Regions from separate parts of the Tolumonas lignilytica genome, predicted to be linked through region 3. Evidence: predicted binding sites of a transcription regulator. Region 3 holds the regulator's gene; each other region holds the start of a gene.

Region 1 (7,810 bases), 530 kb from region 3:
TATCCAGTTGCTGCAACCGCAGCGTCATCGCCTGCAATTCCTGACGGATCGCCTGATCCGGATCCTGTTGCAGTCTTGCGTTCAGAATGTCTCGGGCCGCATTCATCTGTTGCAGTTGAACCTGTTGTTCCACCACTTGCTGTTTCGTTTTCTGCCATTGCATCAATGTCGGTTGCATCCACCAGAACCACAGCGGAAATCCAACCATGACCCAACCTACCAGCAGAAATCCAATGCGTTCGCGCGGTGAGCGTTGCATCATTTTTTCTGACAGCACCAGCCAGTTCAGTTTGCTCATCTTATTTCCCTGTACCTGCCGCAGCGGAAGCATTGGCATCACGGCTTTCCAGACGAAATTGCAATACACCGGATTTTTGCCGTGTCACATCTAACGCAGAAAACTGCCGCTCCCGCAGCGTTGGATAGACACTGAAATGGCTGAGCCAGACCGGTACCGCATTGTTCGTCGCCGCCTCGCCCTGCAGACGAAGCTGATTGTTTTCGATAGCAAAAGCGCGCAAGGCGATGCCCGGAGATCGTGCCTGCGCCAGATCATACAGCCAGGCAGCAAATCCTTTGTTTTGCAGGGTGCCGATTTGACTTAAATGCTGCTGTAATTGTTGCTTGCTGCGGTATTCGTCTTGTCGCATGCTCAGTTCGTGTTGCAACCCGGCGTCGGGATGGCGCGCTTCCAATTGGGCATTCAACTGTTTTGTTACCGTATCCACCTGCCGGATCTGTTGCTGCAACCCAGATAGCTGATGGCCACTTTGCAACGCGAGATACTGTATCGCTCCGCCACCGGCTAACAACAACAGCAGCAAACCACCCCAAGCCCCGACCAGCTGAGATAAACTCAGCCATTGTCGCTGCGGATGCAATTCGTCCAGATAGAGATTGATGCGTGTTTTCATGCCGATGTCTGCTCCAGCAAAGCACCGTAGACGGGCAGGAACTCCAAGCCCACCAGCACCGACGGATTCGCCAGCCATTTGGCCGGAATACCAAAATGCTGATGCAGCGGACGCAATAATGCTGCCGGATCATCGATACCGGCGGCGACATGAATGGTGGCCACCTCGGGTAGTTTTAGCTGGCTCAGCAGATAGTCAAAAGAGCGTTGCATCTCTAGCATTAAATGATCGAGCAAATCATCCGGCCATTGGTCTGCCGATTGTTGCACCAGCGGCAGAAAACCCCGTAAGGCACGGCTAAAACAGAGCCGCCCCTGATACACCGCCAGTAAGTGCGGTTCATGTCCCGGAAGTTGGTAAAGTAAGACGTCGACCCTAGACTCACGACCAAATAAAGCCGCCAGTGCCAGTTCATCGATGCTGACTGACTCCAGTGTTGCCATCGGTTGTAAGGTCTTGACCCACTCTTTGATACGCTGTTTCGGAGTACAAATCACCTGCAGACGCGGCCGGGCCGATGGATTTGCCGCCGCATCGTAATAATCAATCGCCAATTGTGTCACCGGTTCACTGGTAAAATCTTTGATGGCCCACGGCAACGCGCCCGCTAACTCTTCCTCTGGAAGATCGGGCCGTTCGATAGACAATTGCTGATATTGGCTGCTATCCAACACTACCCGGACCTGGCTGTGTTGCAACTTTTGTTCACGGAACAACTCAGCCAACACCTGCGACCAGGATTCCCCCAACGGGATCGTCTTGGTGATGAAACGCGGCGGCTGACCCGAGATCGCAAGCAGGATCTGATCGGGCAAGAGCATGATGCTCACCGTCGTCACATTCGTGATTTGTCGTCGAAACAGCGGGAATCCTTTCATGTCACGGCTGGCCCATCTCGCTTTAATACCGATACCTGATTACAGACGTTCGAGTGTAACATGCTATTTATAAAGGTGAACTAACCTTATACCCGCTTAACTACGCCAGTCACGTTATACTCACTATCAGGCAGCACCCATTGTCCGGAGGGACACATTCATGGAACTGAAACAACGGCATTTGCAGCAAGCCTGTCAGCAGGGATTATTAACGCCGGAGCAAGTGACCCCGCTCTGGCATTATCTGCAGAACCTGCCCGCAGACAGTGCGTCCTTTCGTGCCACACATATCCTGTTTTATCTGGGCGGGCTGATCGCCATGGCGGCCATGAGTCTGTTCATGACGCTGGGTTGGAATGCATTCGGCGGGATCGGCATTTTTCTGATTGCCTGTGGTTATGGCGTTGCGGCCTGTCTGGTGGCCGACTGGTTGTTATGGCATCAGCGACAACCGATCCCAGCCGGGTTACTGGCGGCACTGGCCGTGACCATGGTGCCGCTGGCCATTTATGGCCTGCAGGCTCATCTGGGATACTGGGATGGCGCTCGGCATACTGAATATCGCGATTTTCACCGTTATATTGACTGGCGCTGGCTGATGATGGAGCTGGGTACGCTGCTGTTCGGCGCCATTCTGTTATGGCGCTACCGCTTACCTTTTATGGTCATGCCGCTGGCGGTGGTACTGTGGTATCTGAGTATGGATCTGACCCCGTTTCTGTTTCAGGATAGCGACTATAGCTGGCACCGCCGCGAACAAGTCTCCATGGCCGTTGGTCTGTTGATGCTGGGGCTGGCCTTTTACGTCGACTGGCGCAGCCGTCATACGCTGGATTTTGCCTGGTGGATTTATCTATTCGGTCTGATGGCATTCTGGGGCGGGCTGTCGATGCAGCATTCCGACAGTGAGCTCAACAAATTTATCTATTGTCTGATCAATCTGGGCCTGATTATCACTGGCGGCATGATCGGCCGTCGGGTATTTGCCGTATTTGGCGGGATGGGTGTCACGGGTTATCTCGGTTATCTGGCGTGGGATCTGTTTAAAGACAGCCTGATCTTCCCGTTTGTGCTATCGCTGATTGGATTAGGCATTATCTGGCTTGGCCTGCTCTGGCAACGACATGAAGCGCAGATCCAACACCAGTTACAACGTCATCTGCCGGCCGCATGGCGGGAGTTTCTGTCGCAGCGTCGATAAGATAGACGGGTTCCGTTCTGATAACGGACGGAACCCTCCATTGTCTATATCTGATTTTTGCATATCGATTTCTGATTTTAGACGTCTAAACATCCAAATGTCCGTTGACATGCCCGCGAATGACTCGTAGCATGAACTCCTGACAGCAAACCGCTATTCAGTCTTATTTTCTATGACCACCGCTTTTAAGTGGATATTTGAGTAAATTACGGTTCCCTTATGATTAAGTTATCTGCCCTGTCAAAAGTGTATGGCGAAGGGAAAAACGCCTTTTACGCGCTGAAAGGTATCGAACTCGATGTACCTGCCGGCCAAATTGTGGGTGTGATTGGTGCATCAGGTGCCGGGAAAAGTACCCTGATCCGTTGTGTCAATTTACTGGAACGCCCGACACAAGGCCGCGTGGAGGTCGATGGCGTCGATCTGACGACGCTGGATGCGCAGGCCCTGACGCTGGCGCGCCGTAATATCGGCATGATTTTCCAGCATTTTAATCTGCTCTCATCGCGTACCGTGTTTGATAACGTGGCACTGCCGCTGGAACTGGCCAACTGGCCGCAAGAAAAAATAACGGCTCGCGTTACCGAACTGTTGGAACTGGTTGGCTTAAGCCACCGGGCCAAGGCCTATCCGTCACAACTGTCCGGTGGCCAGAAGCAACGGGTGGCGATTGCACGCGCGTTGGGTCCGGCACCGAAGGTGCTGCTGTGCGATGAAGCCACATCGGCACTCGATCCGCAGACCACGCAATCGATCCTGGCGCTGCTGAAAGAGATCAACCAGAAACTAGGTATCACCATCCTGCTGATCACGCATGAAATGGGCGTGGTAAAGAGCATTTGCGACTCGGTGGCGCTGCTCGATCAGGGACAGATCATTGAACAGGGTGAAGTGGGCTGGTTCTTTGCCCATGCGCAGGCGCCGCTGGCGAAAGAGTTTGTCCGCTCCAGCCTGCATCTGGAGATCCCGGTTCCGTATCGTGAACGGCTACAAAAAACACCAGCTGACGGCTTGATCCCGCTGCTGCGCTTAGGTTTCAGTGGCAACAGCATTGATACCCCGGCGATTTCCCATGCCAGCCGCCAGTTTGGGATTGATGTCAATATCTTAAGTGCCAGCATTGAACAGATCGGACATTCCCGTTTTGGTTTCCTGCTGGTGGAATTGTTAGGTGAAGCGAACGCGCAACAGCACACCATCGCTTACCTGAAGCAACAACAAATAGACGTTGAGGTAGTGGGCTATGTTCAGCAGCATGCATGAGTTGTTACTGCAAGCACTGGGTGAAACCCTGTGGATGGTGTTTGCCTCGGCATTGTTCGGCACGCTGCTTGGCGTACCGCTCGGTATTGCGCTGCACATTACCAAACCCGGGCAGATTTCAGCCCATCCCGCGTTTAACAAGGTATTAGGCACCATTGTCAACGTGGGCCGTTCCGTGCCGTTCATCATTCTGCTGGTCGCAATTATTCCGCTGACCCGACTGATCATCGGCACCAGTATCGGCACCAACGCGGCGATTGTCCCGCTGGCGATTGGCGCGATCCCGTTTCTGGCACGTCTGGTCGAGGGTGCGTTAATGGAGATCCCGGCCGGTTTGATTGAAGCAGCCCAAGCGATGGGGGCGACTCATCGCCAGATCATCCGCAAGGTCATGTTACCGGAAGCCCTGCCCGGCATTCTGAATGCCGTCGTGATCACGCTGGTCGCACTGGTGAACTACTCGGCGATGGCCGGTGCCATCGGTGGTGGCGGGCTCGGTGATGTCGGTATCCGTTATGGTTACCAACGCTTTGATCCGGCCATCATGCTGATCACGGTGGCCATTCTGGTCGTGCTGGTCCAACTGATCCAAAGCGTCGGTGAGCGTTTAGTCAAACGTGTTGACCATCGCTAAAACAAATCATTGTAAAAAAAGAAAAACGCTGTTGCCGATGGTGGCGCAGTCATCATGAAAACAAGGAGTAAACCATGAATTTATTCAGCAAAGCGATTTTAAGTGCCGCCATTATCGGGATCGCCTTAACCGGTTGCGGAGAGAAAAAAGACAACCACCTGAAAGTCGGCGCCATCGCAGGTGCAGAAACTCAGGTAGCTGAAGAAGCGGCCAAAATTGCTAAGCAGAAATTCGGTCTGGAAGTTGAAATCGTACAGTTCAGCGATTTCGCAACACCAAACGTTGCACTGAACGATGGCAGCATCGACGTCAACGCCTTCCAGCATAAACCGTATCTGGATTCGCAAATCAAAGATCGAGGCTTCAAACTGGTGGCAGTGGGTAACACCTTCGTCTATCCAATCGCAGGCTACTCTAAGAAAATCAAAAACATCAGCGAGCTGAAAGAAGGTTCACAGATCGCCGTACCAAATGACCCAACTAATCTGGGCCGTTCACTGCTGCTGCTGCAAAAACAGGGTCTGCTGAAACTGAAAGAGGGTTCTGGTCTGACAGCAACTGTGCTGGATATCGTTGAAAATCCGAAGAAAGTGAAAATTGTTGAGCTGGAAGCTGCTCAGCTGCCACGTGCACTGGAAGATGTTGATCTGGCGATCATCAATACCGTGTATGCCTCGCAGGTGAATCTGCAGCCAACCCGTGATGGCCTGTTTGTCGAAGACAAAGATTCACCGTATGTGAACCTGATTGTGGCCCGTGAAAACAATCAGAATGATGAAAAAGTGAAAAACTTTGTGAAAGCCTATCAGGATGAAGCCGTTTACAAGAAAGCCGTTGAACTGTTTAACGGTGGCGTCGTCAAAGGCTGGTAATCATTTCCCTGTTCATCAGCTCAAACGGTCAGCACCTGCTGGCCGTTTTCTTTTTCTGCCTGCTGACTACGTTTTCTCCATAGGCAATAGCCAAAAATTACATATAATCTAGATAAATACATTGTGCGCAATTGATTATGTCTGCTGAAAAACCTGCTGATCTGCTCTTGCTCGATAACCAGCTCTGCTTTGCGCTGTACAGCGCCAGCAATGCCATTGTGCGCGCCTACCGGCCATTGCTGGATCAGCTCGATCTAACTTATCCGCAATATCTGGTGATGCTGGTGTTATGGCAGCAGGATGGCGTCAGTGTCAAACAACTGGGGGAGCAACTTTTTCTCGACTCCGGCACGCTGACCCCACTGCTGAAACGGCTGGAAGTGAAAGGTCTGCTGCGGCGGGAACGCAGTGAGCAGGATGAACGGCTGCGCGTCTTAACGCTGACCGAACAAGGGAAAGCATTAAAAAAACAGGCCGCCGACATTCCGCTTCAAATGCGCGACCAGCTACAGCTCTCCGATACGCAATTGCAGCTGTTGAAAACCAATTGCGAGCTGGTGCAGCTGCAGTTGAATAAAAACACTAGGCTATGACATATTTGACGGAGCATCAGCACCTGGAAAAATGTTATTCAGGGTACTACTCGTAATCTCCCCCAACTCCACCAGTTTCGGTGCCTGCCATTGAGTTTCCTGATTGACTGCTTCAATATCCTGTTTTTGTGTATTCATATTTTTTTCCCTCCAGAACCAACCAGTTGCAATATATTTTCAAATAACGCGGATAACTATGACACTTTTTCTGAGAAATTGTAATATCGATGTTAATGGAATGATTCAATCACAGCCCCAACCATGACCTCGATCTCATTACAATTGGCCGCTTTATGCTGCTGGCAAAGCGTTGATCCGATGCAACAGCAAACCCGGTTAAAACAACTAACCGCGCAGACTGTTTCGCATGCCGCAAACTGGCAGGCTATTCAGGCTCACCGTCTGTGGGGGCTGGCAGCCCGGCTTATTGATGATGAAACAGGTAATATATTGTTTGGATCGTTCTGGTCACAGCTCCAACAAAAGGCGCAGCAACAAACCTGTAGCCAGCTCCAACTGATGGCACAAAGCAGGATCATTGCACAGGACTTTCAGGCTGCTGATATCGCCTTATCGACACTCAAAGGCCCGGCTCTCAGCCAGCGGATTTACCATGACCCGGCCTATCGGCACAGTAAAGATCTTGACCTGCTGGTTGCCCCTGCCGATTTATGGGCGGCCACAGAGTTATTGATCTCACTGGGCTTTGAATTAGAAGAAGCCTTTGCCCGCGACCCGGCACAACATAAGCTGATCGAACGTCACTTCTGGCACCTGACCTTTCAGCACCCCATGAATCGTGTGATAGTCGAGTTGCATTGGCGCATAGAGCCTGTGTTTTCACCTTCATTAGAATCGCAATGGCAACATCCCTTTCCAGCCAATCAGGTTTCACCGGATGAGTTTTTGTACCTGATTGCGCATGGAGCCCGACATCACTGGTTCCGGCTAAAATGGTTGGGCGATATCATTGCGATCCATGAGCGGAACCCGTCTATCTGGCAACAAAGTAAGCTGTTGATTCAAAAGCTCAATATGCAAGATCAAATCGTGCAAGTGTTGTTAATCATGGCGTGGTTATACCCGCAACTATCGCTGCCGGATCTCGGCAGCTTACTGCTCACAGAAACAAAACAGGCCCGGTTTCTGGCCAATGAAGCGATGCGTTTTTTATCGGAGGGTAATTACCCTGAGGTGACGGACAAGTTTCCTCTTTCACACCGATTCCGAATTTTGCGCTATCAGCGTTGCCTGTATCAACGTTACACAATGAAAGAACAGTGTCTTTCCTGGCTTTATCGTAGTCTTTATGCCCCTGACGATATTGAAGCTTTGCAATTTACGAAGGGCTGGCAATGGCTCTATCCCTGGTTGCGTCTGCCTCGTCTGCTCTGTCGCTGGATTAAGACTCGTACCCAGCTGCATGGTCACTAACGGGATGTAATTATTCATGAC
Region 2 (7,810 bases), 1.3 Mb from region 3:
ATCTGACAGCTAAGGCTGGCGTTGGCAAATAAGGGGTGACTGATAATGGCACTGATCCAGCTCATGTCTTGCAACACAATCGGATGCAAATCGAGCCGGGGAGTGGATAACGGTGGCATCATTGACATAACTGATTGATACTGACAGAGAAGGAATAATAACCCGTATTCAGGATCGGAGGTGCACTATGTTTATTATTTCCCTGACCTATAAAGTCGAGATCGCCAAGATTGAAGAATATATGGATGCACACAAAGCCTATCTGCAGGCTCAGTATGATGCAGGTCATTTCATCGCCTCTGGACGCAAGGTACCGCGAACAGGGGGGATTATTTTGGCACGTTCTGAAAGTTTGGAAACACTGGAACCTATTTTGGCCGCAGATCCGTTTCATTTGCACAAACTGGCTGATTATGAAATTACAGAGTTTATGCCCACTATGGTGAGTGATGACTTCCGCAGTTTACTTGGGGTCTGAATACTGACGTGCTGCTCCGTTTGCTTCGGAGCAGCACAATCATCGTCAAGGACGGAACGAAGATTCCGCTTGTTGTAACGTCTGATAATCGCCTAAAACCGGCAACTTCAGCAGATAGCGCCGCAACATATCCTGTGCAGCAAAGGCAATGATCCGGCGCTGTAATGTGACATCCAGCGTGCGCACATACAAGGTTTGCGCCCAACCGTGTAAACCATCCCATAATGCAATCGGATAGCGTTGCTCTTTCGCGGTACCAATAGCGAGTGTGAGCCGGGAGTGGTGTTGAATATGCTGCAATAACTCATCAGCATGTTCCGGCAGATGGGAATGGTAATCAGCACATAATTGCGGAATTACCGGTGCTAATTCCGTCAGCAATTCGCCGCAAGTGCTCCCCTCTAAAATCTCCAGTGGTGACGAGTCTAATAAATCAGCCAGACGTTGCGGCATGTCCAGATAGTCTGAGGCCACCATATAAGGCGAGATCACTGAAAGTAACTGTTTTTCCGCCAGGTCAAAATCAGCATCAGCATGTTGACTGATCAGTTTCATTTCAATGATGGGCATAGAAGAGCGATAACCCAGCTCGATATGTGCTGGCCAGGTTAGAGGATCAAGCATATCACTGAGAGATGACTCAGAAATACCAAAGGTAAAGTAACGGCGAACCACCGCTGAACCGACAGGGTATAGCGTGTGCAAATCAGGGATGATTTGCTCATTCACCATTTTTTTGAACTCGTTCGGGACACCAGGGGTGAAATAGCAAAGTGCATTATTGATTTTGAGCTTAAAGCCGCAAGCGGTACCTATCGGATTATCTACAACCGTTGCCCCCTGCGGTAACATCGCTTGTTTCCGATTGCTGGCAGGCATTGCCCGGCCACGGTGGGAGAATTTTTGTTCCATATTGGCTAGCCAGTCATTGTTCAGCTCCAGAGGAACTGCTGCGACCTGAGCAACCGCATCCGTTGTTTTATCATCGGAGGTTGGGCCTAAGCCACCATTAAAGATAATGACATCGGCAATGAGACTGCGCTCATGCAATACTTGAGTTAAGTCATCCATCCGGTCGCCGACGGTTTGACGACGGCGAACCTGCCAGCCATGTTCTAATAGCTGCAGGCTTAACCATGAGGCGTTGGTATCAACAGTAAAACCAGTTAAAACTTCATCTCCGGTCGTAATTATTTCAATAATCATTTGGGTACCAATTAGTTTGATTAAGCATATTCTGCTAAAAATCAGCTACCATTGGCCCCATTTGAAGAGTCGAAGAAGTAACTGATACGAGTTCGCGGACTGAGATAATCAAAGATTTCCTGCGGCAATCGAGAGGGTAATAATACTCGCTTGATGCTTAGATTCATATTTTCCAAATCAATTATTGCCGCTTCATTACGCGGAACTGCAGGATCATAGACCTGCACGGCGGGGTAGAGCAGACGTTGACTGTTGACTGACATGACTAATCCAACCTGTCCATTGGATAACTCGACCACGCTACCGGGCGGGTAGATCCCCAAGTGTTTTATCAGCAAGCCAATGTAATCTTTATTCAATTGTTTGGTTTTATGTTTGAACATAAATGACAACACCGTATGAGGTGTTGCTGCCGCTTTGCCGCCCATTTGTGGATGACACAAGGAGTCATATTCATCAATGACCGACATCAGTTGCGTCAGGTCATCTAACTGGGAGGCTTTCAACCCTTCAGGATAACCGGAACCGTCAAGTCGTTCATGATGCTTTAGAATCATGCCTTTGGCCTGCGTCGGGAATTCCTGTGCCAGATCTAACAACGCCAGACTATAACGCGGATGCAGTTTATACAGGTTTTCTTCTGGCTTGGTTAGCGGTTCGGTTTTTCGCAAGATCTGAGACGGTATCTTGATCTTACCAATATCATGGAAAATCGCAGCCATTCCCAGTAGTTTTATCTCTTCTTCCGATTTACCACACTGCTTGGCCAATAACATCGACAACATGGCGACGTTGAGCGAATGGTAATAAAGGCTTTCACCTTCCGGGGAATCAGACATGAGGTGCAGTACCATCTGATCGGCCTGCATCATTTGTTTTGTGATGTCATCTACCAGCTCATGTGCTTCACGAATAGCATTGAGCGGGCGGGTTTGCAGCTTGTTGATCAATGCGCGCATTTGTGCCAGCGAACGATTAAACGATTGTTCTGTGCGCTGCAGACTACGGCGATATTCTTTGAGTTTCTCAATTCGCTCTGCTTTTTCGCTCTGCATTTTTTCTTGCAGCGAAGAGATTTCATCATTTAAGTCGATATCACTTTGCGGTAATTCAAGAATTTCTGCAGGTTTCGGCGGGGCTTCTGATTTTTCAGGAATAATAAAAACAAATTTTAAACCGAGTTGGCGGATTAATTGAATTTGCTCTTCTTTTTTCAACAGGAAGCTGGAAAGCAGGAACGGGTGATCACGCCAACTTAAAGGCAGCTTAATATAGTTTCCGATTTGTAAACGATCGACGGATATACGTAATTCTGCCATAACGTCATATAACACATAAAACTTAACCTAGGTTACTGAATGGTAGCAGCTATAAAAAGCATTTGTTAGTTCCTGTTTCACTAAAATCAGTTCCTGTGATTCCTTCAGAATATTTTCAACCTATGATCGTTGTTATTTTAACCAACGTAATTCTCAGTAGAGCGATCAGAAGGGGTTCTTGGTGACAGGTCTTTCTGGATGGTGTAGATTTCTGGATGTCCAGACGTTTTTACTGATAGATGTGGGAGCAAGTCATGCCAATCAAAATTCCCGACCAATTACCTGCCGCCGGTGTTCTGACAGAAGAAAATATTTTCGTCATGACCGACAGTCGTGCAGCGCATCAGGATATCCGACCACTGAAAGTGCTGTTGTTGAACCTGATGCCAAAAAAAATTGAAACGGAAATTCAATTGATGCGCATGCTTTCCAATTCACCATTGCAGGTGATTGTTGATTTATTACGTATTGATGACCGGGAATCAAAGAATACCCCGCGGATCCATGTTGAAACTTTCTATCAGGATTTTGATCAGATTAAAGACAATAAATATGATGGATTGATCATTACAGGGGCCCCATTAGGGTTGGTACAGTTCAAGGATGTGGTGTATTGGGATACGCTGATCAAGATCATTGAGTGGTCTAAGAAGAATGTAACCTCCACACTGTTTCTTTGTTGGGCGGCACAAGCTGCGCTCAAGGTGTTGTATGGATTGGAAAAACAAACCCGCGATGTAAAATTATCCGGTGTTTATTATCATCGGAAGCTGGAACAACAAGATCCGCTGGTGCGTGGGTTTGATGATGTTTTTCTGGCCCCACATTCCCGTTACGCTTCTTTTGATGGCGATTTCATCCGCGCTAATACAGATTTGCGAATTTTTGCTGAATCCGATGTTGCAGGAGTGTATCTGGCTGCGAGCGAAGACTGCCGGCAGGTGTTTGTCACCGGGCATCCGGAATACGATGCGGAAACATTGCATAACGAATATCACCGAGATCTGACGGCGGGGCTCGACCCGAACATTCCGGCCAATTATTATCCCAATAATGATCCGGCTAATCCGCCATACCATAGCTGGCGTAGCCACGGACATCTGTTATTCTCTAACTGGCTCAACTATTACGTTTATCAGTTGACCCCCTATGATTTAAATACACTGGTTCAGGAGCGAAATGAGCCAAACTGGGAAATCTGAGTCGATTTTTCCAGTACCGTCGTATGACGAAACTGTCCGGCACGGATGTCGGACAGTTTAGTTTCAGCATTATCTGCATCACCGAGATTGAGGAAGCCACCCGTGGTCGTAAAGGTAAATACATCAGCACTGCATCAGTCATTACAGGAACGTATTCTGCTTATTGATGGCGGCATGGGAACCATGATCCAAAGCTATCAACTGCAGGAGCACGATTTTCGGGGCGAGCGATTTGCCGATTGGCCGTCAGACCTGAAAGGTAATAACGACTTGCTGGTGTTGACCAAACCAGAAGTGATTGCGGCTATCCACGATGCTTATCTGGCTGCCGGCGCAGATATTCTTGAAACCAACAGCTTCAACGCCACCCGTATTGCGATGGCGGATTATCATATGGAAGAGTTATCCGCTGAGATCAATCGTGAAGCGGCGCGTCTGGCTCGCCGCGTAGCGGATGCGTGGAACGAAAAAACACCTGAAAAACCGCGTTTTGTGGCCGGCGTTTTGGGCCCGACAAACCGTACTGCATCTATCTCTCCAGATGTGAATGATCCGGGCAAGCGCAATGTGACATTTGATCAGTTGGTAGAGGCTTATAAAGAATCTACCGAGGCACTGATGGAAGGTGGTGTCGATATCATCATGATTGAGACCATCTTCGACACGTTGAATGCCAAGGCGGCATTCTTTGCTGTTGATTCGGTGTTTGAAAAACTGGGCGTTAAATTACCGGTTATGATTTCCGGTACGATCACCGATGCTTCCGGCCGAACGCTATCAGGGCAGACAACCGAAGCCTTCTATAACTCGTTACGCCATGCCAAACCGCTCTCCTTTGGTCTGAACTGCGCGTTGGGGCCCAAAGAGTTACGCCAATATGTGCAGGAACTGGCCCGTATCAGTGAAACCTATGTCTCCGTGCATCCGAATGCCGGTTTGCCCAATGCGTTCGGTGGCTATGATCTGGAAGCCAATGAAATGGCCGAGCACATCCGGGAATGGGCGGAATCGGGTTTCCTGAATATGGTGGGGGGCTGCTGCGGTACGACGCCTGACCATATTCGTGCGATGGCGCGAGCTGTCGACGGCATCAAACCGCGTGTCTTGCCGGAGCTGCCTGTGGCATGCCGTCTGGCAGGTTTAGAGCCTTTGCTGATTGATAAAAACTCCATGTTTGTGAACGTGGGGGAACGTACCAATGTGACCGGTTCAGCCAAGTTCAAACGGTTGATCAAAGAAGAACAATATGATGAGGCGCTGGATATCGCGCGTCAGCAGGTTGAAAACGGTGCGCAGATCATAGACATCAACATGGATGAAGGCATGTTGGATGCCGAAGCCTGCATGGTGCGCTTTCTGAATCTGATTGCGTCTGAACCGGATATTTCCCGCGTACCGATCATGATTGACTCCTCTAAATGGGAAGTCATTGAAGCGGGTTTGAAATGCATTCAGGGGAAAGGCATCGTCAACTCGATCTCGATGAAGGAAGGGGTCGACAAATTCATTGCTCAGGCAAAACTGATCCGTCGTTATGGTGCGGCGGTGATTGTCATGGCTTTTGATGAGATGGGGCAGGCTGATACACGCGCCCGCAAATTTGAGATCTGCCAACGGGCGTACAAGATCCTGACAGAAGAGGTGGGTTTCCCACCTGAAGATATCATTTTTGACCCGAATATTTTTGCTGTTGCGACCGGGATCGACGAGCACAACAACTATGCGGTGGATTTCATCGAAGCGGTGAAAGACATCAAAGAAAATCTGCCCTATGCCATGATTTCCGGTGGTGTGTCCAACGTGTCATTCTCGTTTCGTGGCAACGACCCGGTGCGTGAGGCGATCCACTCCGTGTTCCTGTATTACACCATCCAAAATGGGATGGATATGGGGATCGTCAACGCCGGACAATTAGCTATTTATGAAGATATCCCCGCTGAGTTGAAAGAAAAAGTAGAAGCGGTGGTGTTAAATACCCATCCGGGCGCAACCGAAGAGTTGTTGGCGATTGCTGAGAAATACCGGGGTGGCGCGGCGCAACAGGCGGCCGATCCGCGTGAGCAGGAATGGCGAAGCTGGCCGGTGAATAAACGGCTGGAACATGCATTGGTGAAAGGGATCACCGATTTTATTGATGAAGATACAGAAGAAGCGCGTCAGCAGGCTACCCGTCCAATCGAAGTGATTGAAGGGCCACTGATGGAAGGCATGAATGTCGTGGGTGATCTGTTTGGGGCGGGTAAGATGTTTCTGCCTCAGGTGGTTAAATCGGCACGTGTCATGAAACGTGCAGTCGCCTATTTACAGCCTTATATTGAGCTGGAAAAAAATGTGGGTCAGGCAAACGGTAAAATTGTCATGGCGACCGTGAAAGGTGACGTGCACGATATCGGTAAAAACATTGTCGGTGTGGTGTTGCAATGTAATAACTATGAAATCATCGATCTGGGCGTAATGGTGTCTTGTGAGAAGATTTTGCAAACTGCGCGTGAAGAAAATGCCGATATGATCGGATTGTCAGGATTGATCACGCCGTCTTTGGATGAAATGGTACATGTTGCCAAAGAGATGGAACGCCAGGGCTTTAAGATCCCATTGCTGATTGGTGGCGCGACCACCTCGAAGGCACACACGGCCGTGAAGATTGAGCAAAACTACAGTGAACCGGTGGTTTATGTTTCCAATGCCTCGCGGGCGGTAGGGGTAGCGCAAAGTCTGTTAAGTGCTGACCTGAAAGCGCCCTTTGTGGAACGTTTACGTGAAGAATATAAGGTAGTACGTGAACAACATGCTCGTAAACAACCGCGTACGCCGCCAATATCGCTGGCTGCTGCCCGTGCCAATGCCCTGAAACTGGACTGGCAGAATTATCAACCACCGAAACCGAAGCAACTGGGTATTCAAGTGATCGACAACGTGTCGATTGCAATGCTGCGTGAATATATCGACTGGACGCCGTTCTTTCTGAGCTGGGAACTGGCCGGTAAATTCCCTCGTATTCTGGAAGATGAAGTGGTGGGAGAAGAGGCAACCCGCCTGTATCACGATGCACTGGCGATGTTAGACCGTTTGCAGGATTCAGGTGAGGTGAATGTCCGCGGTATTATCGGCCTGTTTGCTGCCAACCGGACTGGCGATGATATCGTGGTTTATACCGATGAATCACGCAGTCAGGTATTGCAAACGTTCCGTTTCCTGCGTCAGCAGACAGACAAAGTCAGTCAGGCCCGGAATGGAGAAGTATTCCCGAATTACTGTTTGGCCGATTTCATTGCACCGAAAGACAGTGGTGTCGCTGATTATTTTGGTGGGTTCGCTGTCACGGGCGGGATTGGTGAAGCCGAGCTGGCCGAACATTACAAAGCGGCAGGGGATGATTATAACGCCATTTTGATTCAGGCTGTTTGTGATCGTCTGGCAGAAGCATTTGCTGAATATTTGCATGAACAGGTACGGAAAACGTACTGGGGTTATGCGGCAGATGAAAATCTGACTAATGAAGAGCTGATCCGTGAGAATTATCAGGGGATCCGTCCTGCCCCAGGCTATCCGGCGTGCCCAGAGCACACAGAGAAAGGGACGTTATGGCAATTACTGAACGTTGA
Region 3 (7,810 bases):
CCTGAAATGGAAATTATCTTTCTGCCGCCTGCGGAACAATATGCTTTTGTCTCTTCAACCTTAGTCAGAGAAATTGCGTTACATGGCGGTGATGCCAGCCAGTTTGTCACAGATAATGTGGCGGAAGCGATCAGGCATAAACAACTCCTGAATCGGGCTTAATTGCCAAACGGCTGACAGATGGGGCAATACACACTGCTGCGTTGCCCTAGTCGCAATTCTTCCAGCGGATGCGCACAAAGCGTACACGGCTGGCCCGCGCGTCCATAGACCAATAGCTCCTGAACAAAATAGCCCGGTTTACCATCCGTTCGCATGAAATCACGTAATGTCGTCCCCCCTTGTTGAATGGCTCTGGCCAAGACGGTTTTGACAGCATCGACCAGTAACTGACACTCCACCTGTGACAGGGAGTTTACAGCGCGTTTGGGGTGGATCCGCGACATAAACAGCGCTTCGTTGGCATAGATATTACCTACACCAACCACGATCTGATTGTTCATTAACCAGGGTTTGATAGCACTCTGCGTTTTGCGTCCGCGTTGCCACAGATAATTCCCCGTGAACAGGTCGGTAAGCGGCTCCGGCCCCATTTTTTCTAATAATGGATGTAATGAGGGATCATCCGATGTCCACAACAGAGCACCAAAACGCCGGGGATCATGTAGACGCAATAGCTTGCCATTAGCCAGTTCGATATCTACATGATCGTGTTTTTCAGCCGGAGTTCCGAGCGGTAAGATGCGTAAACGACCAGACATTCCCAGATGCAGGATCGCAGTTCCTAATGTGGAATGTAGCAGTAAATATTTGGCCCGACGCTCTATTCGCTGAATAGGCTGGCCTTCGAGCAAATGAATTTCAGCGGGAATTGGCCAGCGCAACTGCCGATGGCGGATCACAACTCGTTCAACCACCACCCCTTCCAGCCAAGGTGTAATACCTAACCGGCTCACTTCAACTTCTGGTAATTCTGGCATTTATCGATCCTGAATATGGCAACAAGCCACTGTTTACTGTGATGATGATACGCAGCAAATTGCGATTCAGATCGCCCTTATGCCACATTCCACCTTGCTGCCTGATAGGGTTATGTCTAAGTTAAAGAAAAGCAGAACGAGAGAAGAGCAGCATGTCGCAATTACGCAGCGTCAGAGTACAGGTATATGGCATCGTGCAAGGTGTCGGCTTCCGATACTATACACAACAGGAAGCTAGCCGCCTCGGGCTATGTGGCCGAGCTACCAACCTGTCCGATGGTTCAGTCGAAGTGATCGCGCAAGGTCAGGCAGAAGCCATAGAAAAACTCATACACTGGCTGAAATCAGGTCCGAGAACAGCCAGTGTCGATGAGATAGAGGTTACGGAATTAGCGGCAGGTTCTGTATCAGCAAGCGCCTTCCGGGCCTATTAAGCTTATTTTAGCGTGGCACAAATTTTCCAAAGATCTGCCTGTACGGCGGCGGCTGTCACTTCCCGCCCGGCACCAGGTCCCTGCAGAATCAGTGGATTAGTCCGATAGAAATCGGTTTCGATTGAGAAAATGTTATCGCAAGGACGCAAATTCGCGAACGGATGCTCTGCAGATAACAAATCCAGACCCACACGCGCAGATCCATCCCGATCAAGTCGGGCCACATAACGCAGCACCTTGCCATGCGCCTGTGCTTCGTCAAATGCCGTCTCAATCGTCTGATCCAGTTCACTCAGTCGTTCAAAGAATTCATCCAACGGAATATCAGCCAGTTCAGCAGGAACCAGACTCTGCAATGAAATATGATCTGGCTCCAGATCCAAGCCCGCCTCACGGGCCAGAATCAGCAATTTCCGCCGCACATCATGTCCGGTTAAATCCTCACGCGGATCAGGTTCCGTCAAGCCGTGCTGCCAAGCCTGTTCAACCAACTCGGAAAAGGGAATAGAACCATTATATTGTTGAAACAACCAACTTAACGTGCCGGAAAAAATACCCGAAATACCATGTACCCGATCTCCTGATTCCAGCATCATGCGAATACATGCCTGAACCGGCAGACCCGCACCGACGGTCGCGTTATAACGCCACTGCACTTGATGTTCGGCAAAACTCTGGCGTACCCGGGAATAGAAGACATTTTCTGCCGCACCCGCCAGCTTATTGGCAGTGATTAGATGGGCACCAATTTGTGCAAACTCCGGGTAATAACTGCTGACGGTCTCACTGGCCGTCAAATCAAGTAACACCAGCTCATCAAAGGGATGTTGTTCAAGCTGCACCAGCAATTCGGCCCAGATGACCGGTTGCGGATCAAAATTATCCAGAACTTGCAGGGGGTCTAAACCATCCTCACTCAGAATACCGCCACGCGAATCAAACAAACCAAACAGTGTCAGAGTTAACTGATGGGCCTGTTCAAGATGGTGTTTTTCTTTGGCCAGTAATTTTAACCACTGACTGCCAATGTTTCCTTTCCCCAAGACCACTAGGCCAACCCGTTTTGTCTGCAGGAACATGGCGTGGTGCAACGCAATCAGGAGCGGTTCCAAAGTAATTTCGCGAACAACGGCGACTAAACTCACGCCATCCGGCGAGGTATAAATAAACTCCAGCGGTTGATCGACCAATAACCGATAAAAGCGATGGCATTGTTCCGCGTTGTCGCACACCCCGGCCCCGACAAGACCGATTAAGCTGAATCCATCACGGCGTACAACTTCTTTTAAGTTGCAATTCGTTTGCTGTTTAACCAGAAAATCATACGCGTCTGAAATCATTTCCAATGTGTAAGTCAGACGAATGAGACGACGATCCGCCTGGCATTTACTCACCAGTGGCGATAATTGCTGTTGCGACAATAACTCTTCCAAATGACGGATGGCTTCTGCGTAATCACAGCCGGGTTGGATCCGTAATTCAATCAATGCCACTTGATCCAGTGACGTAACAATGCGAGCCCCTTTAACCTGCGATTTACGCCGCAAAATATGCGATGCACCGCCATCAGGTGCATAGCTGGAACGTAAAACCAATCTTTGCTGACTGCGCAATAACGGCTGTAAGGTCCGGGAATGCAAAACCGGAGCGCCTAATCTGGCTAATTCATTGGCCTCGGTTAATGACAATCGCTCCAGCAACTTCGCATCTTTCACGCAACGCGGATCAGCACTATAAACCCCGGCAACATCACTCCAGATCGTTGTCGAGTCGGCATCTGCCAACGCGCCTAACAGCGTTGCTGAATAATCAGAACCGTTGCGGCCCAAGAGCAGGGTTCGACCTTCAGGGTCCGCGGCAATAAATCCCGTAACCACAACGCGCTGTTCACCAATACCCGCTAATACATCGCGCAATTTCTCACGCGATAAGAGTTCATTAACCCGCGCTAAAGCCCCTTCTTCAGCAGAAAGAAAGCGCCTTGCGTCAAGCCAGGCCGTCTGATTACCACGTTCCGTTAAGAGCGCAGCCAGCAAACGGGCAGACCATACCTCGCCGTTGGCCAAAATGCCGTTACGACCATGTCGGTCATAACCATTTTTCAGAACACGAGCAATCGTCTCAACATCTTCGATCAGTTGTAGCGATAACACCTGACGGGCCGGGCCATCAAGCAACCCTTCAATCAATCCTAATTGATAGCTTCTTAACCCATTTAATGCCGTCACCACCGCTTCATCACCCGCTTCACTGAGTTCCAGCACCTGGAGTAAACGATTGGTCGTTTTTCCAGCCGCAGAGACAACAATCAAAGCCCGAGCATCGGCTTCCTGTTCAATCAAACCTGCAACCCGACGATAACAATTCGGATCAGCCAAACTGCTACCACCGAATTTGTGAACCTGGCGTCCTGGCAAATGGCCTGTTGCGGTGTGGGGCATATCTTTTACCTCTTAACTATCTCTAAGCAGCCCGTGCATACTGCCCGAATTCATTTTTTATTTACTGCTCACGCATGAAAAAGCGTGTTCAAGATCCGCCAACAGGTCATCGATATGTTCAATACCAATCGATAAGCGCAGCAGTTGGTCGGAAATACCGGCTATCTGTCTGGCGGCAGGATCCATCCCGGCGTGAGTCATGCTGGCCGGATGCGCAACGAGACTTTCCACGCCGCCTAGTGACTCTGCCAAACAAAATAGCTCTAATCCACTCAAAAATTGTTTTAATTGTGCGACATCAAAGTCAACCTCAAAGCTCAACATCGCACCAAAACCCTGTTGTTGTTTCTTGGCAATTTCATGACCCGGATGATCCGGCAAGCTAGGATGATAAATCTTGGTAACTTGCGGTTTCTGTTGCAGATAGCTCAATATGGCAGTGGCATTATCCTGATGGGCACGCATCCGAGGCGCCAGTGTACGCAAACCACGCAAGGTCAGGTAGGCATCAAAGGCACCGCCAGTATGACCGAGACAATTGCCCCACCAGGCCAATTTTTCGTGGAGTTCCTGCGTTTTTGAAATGACAGCACCACCAACGACATCAGAATGACCATTGATATATTTGGTCGTAGAATGAACGACAATATCCGCCCCTAATGCCAAAGGCTGCTGTAATAAGGGGGATAAAAACGTGTTATCCACCACAACCAAGGCGCCAACGGCATGAGCCTGCTGACAAATTGCCGCAACATCCACAACACGCAATAAGGGGTTGGATGGGGTTTCCAGCCACACCATCTTGGGCTGTAATGCTAATGCCTGCGCCAATGCCTGAGGATCAGTCTGATCCACAAACAACACCCGATATGAACCTTTAGCAGCCACATGCTGAAATAATCGGTAAGTACCGCCATAACAATCATGCGGAGCTACCAGCAGGTCGTCCGAAGACAACAATGCCGTAACAAGATTAATAGCTCCCATGCCGCTGCCAGTGAATACAGCGCCAGCACCGCCTTCCAATGCCGCTAACGCCCCAGCCAAAGTATTCCTCGTTGGATTGCCAGAACGGCTATAGTCAAACTCTCTTTTCTCACCAAATCCCGCAAAGGTGTAGTTAGTGGAAAGATAAATAGGTGGAACGACAGCACCATACTGGGTATCTGTGGCGATTCCTGATTTGACAGCGTATGTTTCCCGTTGGTAATCCGACATAATCATTCCTTACTGGTCGTACTGCGTACCACGTTACCCCACCGCCAATAAGACGTCAACACTTCTAGACGTCCATATGGCTTTGCCTATGGATTGCCATTACAAGGCATACGGGTTACTATGTTAAAGTCTGGATAAAATTGCAGGTGCACAATGAAAACGGCGTGGAATGGCGACTATATCAGCCCATATGCAGAACATGGCAAAAAAAGTGAACAAGTAAAAAAAATCACTGTATCCATTCCTCTGAAAGTACTCAAGATACTCACAGATGAACGTACACGTCGTCAGATCAACAATCTCCGTCATGCCACAAACAGCGAATTGCTCTGCGAGGCTTTTTTGCATGCCTACACAGGACAACCACTACCTGCCGATGATGATCTGCGAAAAGATTGCCCCGATGATATCCCTCTTGCGGTACAACAACTCATGGCAGAAATGGGTAAACCGATAGAAAAATATGATGAATAATGGCGTGATGTGAATTAGTAATCTAAGTCCTCCGGGGAGATATCCACTAAATCAATCTCCGGGATCATGTCTTCGTGACCTATCCGACTATAGACCAGCATATCATCCAAATGCCCCTGCGTACGGCAAGCATTCTGCAAGGTTGCCTCCAGATGAAAGCCAGCCCGTTCCGCAACGGCCCGGCTCTTCTCATTTCCTGCAGCAGTACGGATCTCTAATCTTGCTGCATGCAAATGAATAAATGCATAGTCAGCCAATAACAAGACTGCTTCCGTAATATAGCCTTTTCCTGCCGCCGACTGCCGCACCCAATAGCCCAGTTCGTAATACGGTACAGCAACATCCCTGACGTGTAAGCTAATACTCCCCACCAACTCCTGATCTTCGCGACGAACAATAAGAAAACGCAATTCATGCTCTTTACGCTCAAATTGTTCTTTGGCCACATTCATCGTTGCAGTAACGGTCAAAAGTGAAGGTTCTGGTTCTGCCCAATCCAAATATAATTGATGCAATTCATAGCTTTCAGATAAGGCAAGGCGAAGTGGTTCAACCCACTCCAGAGATGGCGGTTTTAACTCAATACGGGAAGAGATCAGCATTGAATCCTTCAGATCATTGGCAATAAAAAACTAAAATACTAACCATGATTTCTGCTGATAAAACAGGAAGATAATCCCGGTCATTCAGTATGAGATACAGTATAGCAGACGAAGGATCAAATCATAAGATGTGATACGGCTATGCCGTGATGTAATTGCAGGAAAAAATAAAGCCGGGATACCCCGGCTTTATTTTATTCTTCGGTAACTGCTTCAGCATCTACCGGACGACCAACCAGCTCAATATAAGCCATTGGTGCATTATCACCAGCGCGGAAACCGCATTTCAGAATGCGAGTGTAACCACCTGGACGGCCTTGAAAACGTGGGCCAAGTTCAGTGAACAGCTTACCAACAACATCTCTGTCACGGGTACGCGCAAACGCCAGACGACGATTTGCAACACTGTCACTCTTAGCAAGAGTAATCAAGGGCTCAACTACACGACGTAGCTCCTTTGCTTTAGGCAGAGTCGTCTTGATGATCTCATGACGAACAAGGGAGCTGGCCATGTTACGGAACATAGCCGAACGATGGCTAGCATTCCGGTTCAGTTGACGACCACTCAAACGATGGCGCATGACCTTATCCTTCTAACAAAATCGGTAGAACCTGCGATCTGGATTAATTATCAGCCAGACTTGCCGGTGGCCAGTTCTCAAGGCGCATACCCAGAGACAGACCGCGAGAAGCCAGCACGTCTTTGATTTCTGTCAAAGACTTCTTACCCAAGTTTGGAGTTTTCAACAACTCAACTTCGGTACGTTGTACCAGATCACCAATATAATGGATTGCTTCTGCTTTCAGGCAGTTCGCAGAACGAACTGTCAATTCCAGATCATCAACAGGACGCAGCAGGATCGGATCGAACTCCGGCTTGTCTTCTTTCTTCTCCGGAACGGAAACATCACGCAAATCAACAAAGGCATCCAGTTGCTCAGCTAGAATAGTAGCTGCGCGACGGATTGCTTCTTCCGGATCCAGCGTGCCGTTGGTTTCCATATCGATAACCAACTTATCCAAATCAGTACGTTGTTCCACACGAGCAGCTTCAACATTGTAGGCAATACGTACCACAGGGCTGAACGCAGCATCCAGTAACAAACGACCAATCGGACGATCTTCATCATCTGTATGTAAACGAGCTGATGCTGGAACATAGCCACGACCACGTTGTACACGCAGACGCATGCTGATTTCAGCATTTGCACCGGTCAGATGACAAATCACATGCTCCGGATTGACAATGACAACATCATCCCCATGGACGATATCACCTGCCGTGACCGGGCCCGCACCAGACTTGGTCAGCGAAAGGATTACTTCATCTTTACCTTCCAGCTTTACTGCAATGCCTTTCAAGTTCAGCAAGATTTCCAGGATATCTTCCTGAACACCTTCTTTGCTGCTGTACTCGTGCAATACACCGTCGATCTCAACCTCAGCAACTGCACATCCCGGCATGGACGACAGGAGAATGCGCCGTAACGCATTACCTAAAGTATGACCGAAACCACGCTCCAACGGCTCAAGAGTTACCTTGGCATGAGTCGGACTGAGTTGCTCGATATCAACCAAACGTGGCTTGAGAAAATCTGTTACAGAACCCAGCATTATGTCCTCTCTTAGAAGCTAGCCTTACTTGGAGTAAAGCTCGACGA

The links. The regulator MetJ, encoded in region 3, represses methionine synthesis genes. The targets are predictions, from matches to a motif close to AGANNTCTAGANNTCT.
Region 1: a site for MetJ is predicted at 3,073-3,088, ahead of metN (methionine ABC transporter ATP-binding protein MetN). Genes of this name have one in related genera too.
Region 2: a site for MetJ is predicted at 3,217-3,232, ahead of metA (homoserine O-acetyltransferase MetA). Genes of this name have one in related genera too.

Annotation. Positions count from the first base shown of each region.
Region 1 is NZ_AZUK01000001.1:1,412,620-1,420,429, forward strand. Features, by position in the region: gene H027_RS0106660 (formyl transferase) at 1-298, opposite strand, end outside; gene H027_RS0106665 (PilN domain-containing protein) at 300-914, opposite strand; gene H027_RS0106670 (hypothetical protein) at 911-1,792, opposite strand; gene H027_RS0106675 (DUF2157 domain-containing protein) at 1,953-2,993, shown strand; gene metN (methionine ABC transporter ATP-binding protein MetN) at 3,213-4,256, shown strand; gene H027_RS0106685 (methionine ABC transporter permease) at 4,237-4,890, shown strand; gene metQ (methionine ABC transporter substrate-binding lipoprotein MetQ) at 4,965-5,762, shown strand; gene ohrR (transcriptional regulator OhrR) at 5,900-6,355, shown strand; gene H027_RS18910 (hypothetical protein) at 6,350-6,493, opposite strand; gene H027_RS0106705 (nucleotidyltransferase family protein) at 6,617-7,789, shown strand; gene H027_RS18655 (lasso peptide biosynthesis B2 protein) at 7,806-7,810, shown strand, end outside.
Region 2 is NZ_AZUK01000001.1:593,189-600,998, reverse strand. Features, by position in the region: gene H027_RS0102780 (GNAT family N-acetyltransferase) at 1-128, opposite strand, end outside; gene H027_RS0102775 (YciI family protein) at 188-478, shown strand; gene H027_RS0102770 (CinA family nicotinamide mononucleotide deamidase-related protein) at 524-1,684, opposite strand; gene H027_RS0102765 (HD-GYP domain-containing protein) at 1,726-3,003, opposite strand; gene metA (homoserine O-acetyltransferase MetA) at 3,258-4,205, shown strand; gene metH (methionine synthase) at 4,308-7,810, shown strand, end outside.
Region 3 is NZ_AZUK01000001.1:1,940,136-1,947,945, reverse strand. Features, by position in the region: gene coaD (pantetheine-phosphate adenylyltransferase) at 1-162, shown strand, start outside; gene mutM (bifunctional DNA-formamidopyrimidine glycosylase/DNA-(apurinic or apyrimidinic site) lyase) at 159-980, opposite strand; gene yccX (acylphosphatase) at 1,133-1,414, shown strand; gene H027_RS0109110 (bifunctional aspartate kinase/homoserine dehydrogenase II) at 1,417-3,855, opposite strand; gene metB (cystathionine gamma-synthase) at 3,913-5,073, opposite strand; gene metJ (met regulon transcriptional regulator MetJ) at 5,227-5,547, shown strand; gene H027_RS0109095 (GNAT family N-acetyltransferase) at 5,562-6,149, opposite strand; gene rplQ (50S ribosomal protein L17) at 6,344-6,730, opposite strand; gene H027_RS0109085 (DNA-directed RNA polymerase subunit alpha) at 6,774-7,763, opposite strand; gene rpsD (30S ribosomal protein S4) at 7,788-7,810, opposite strand, start outside.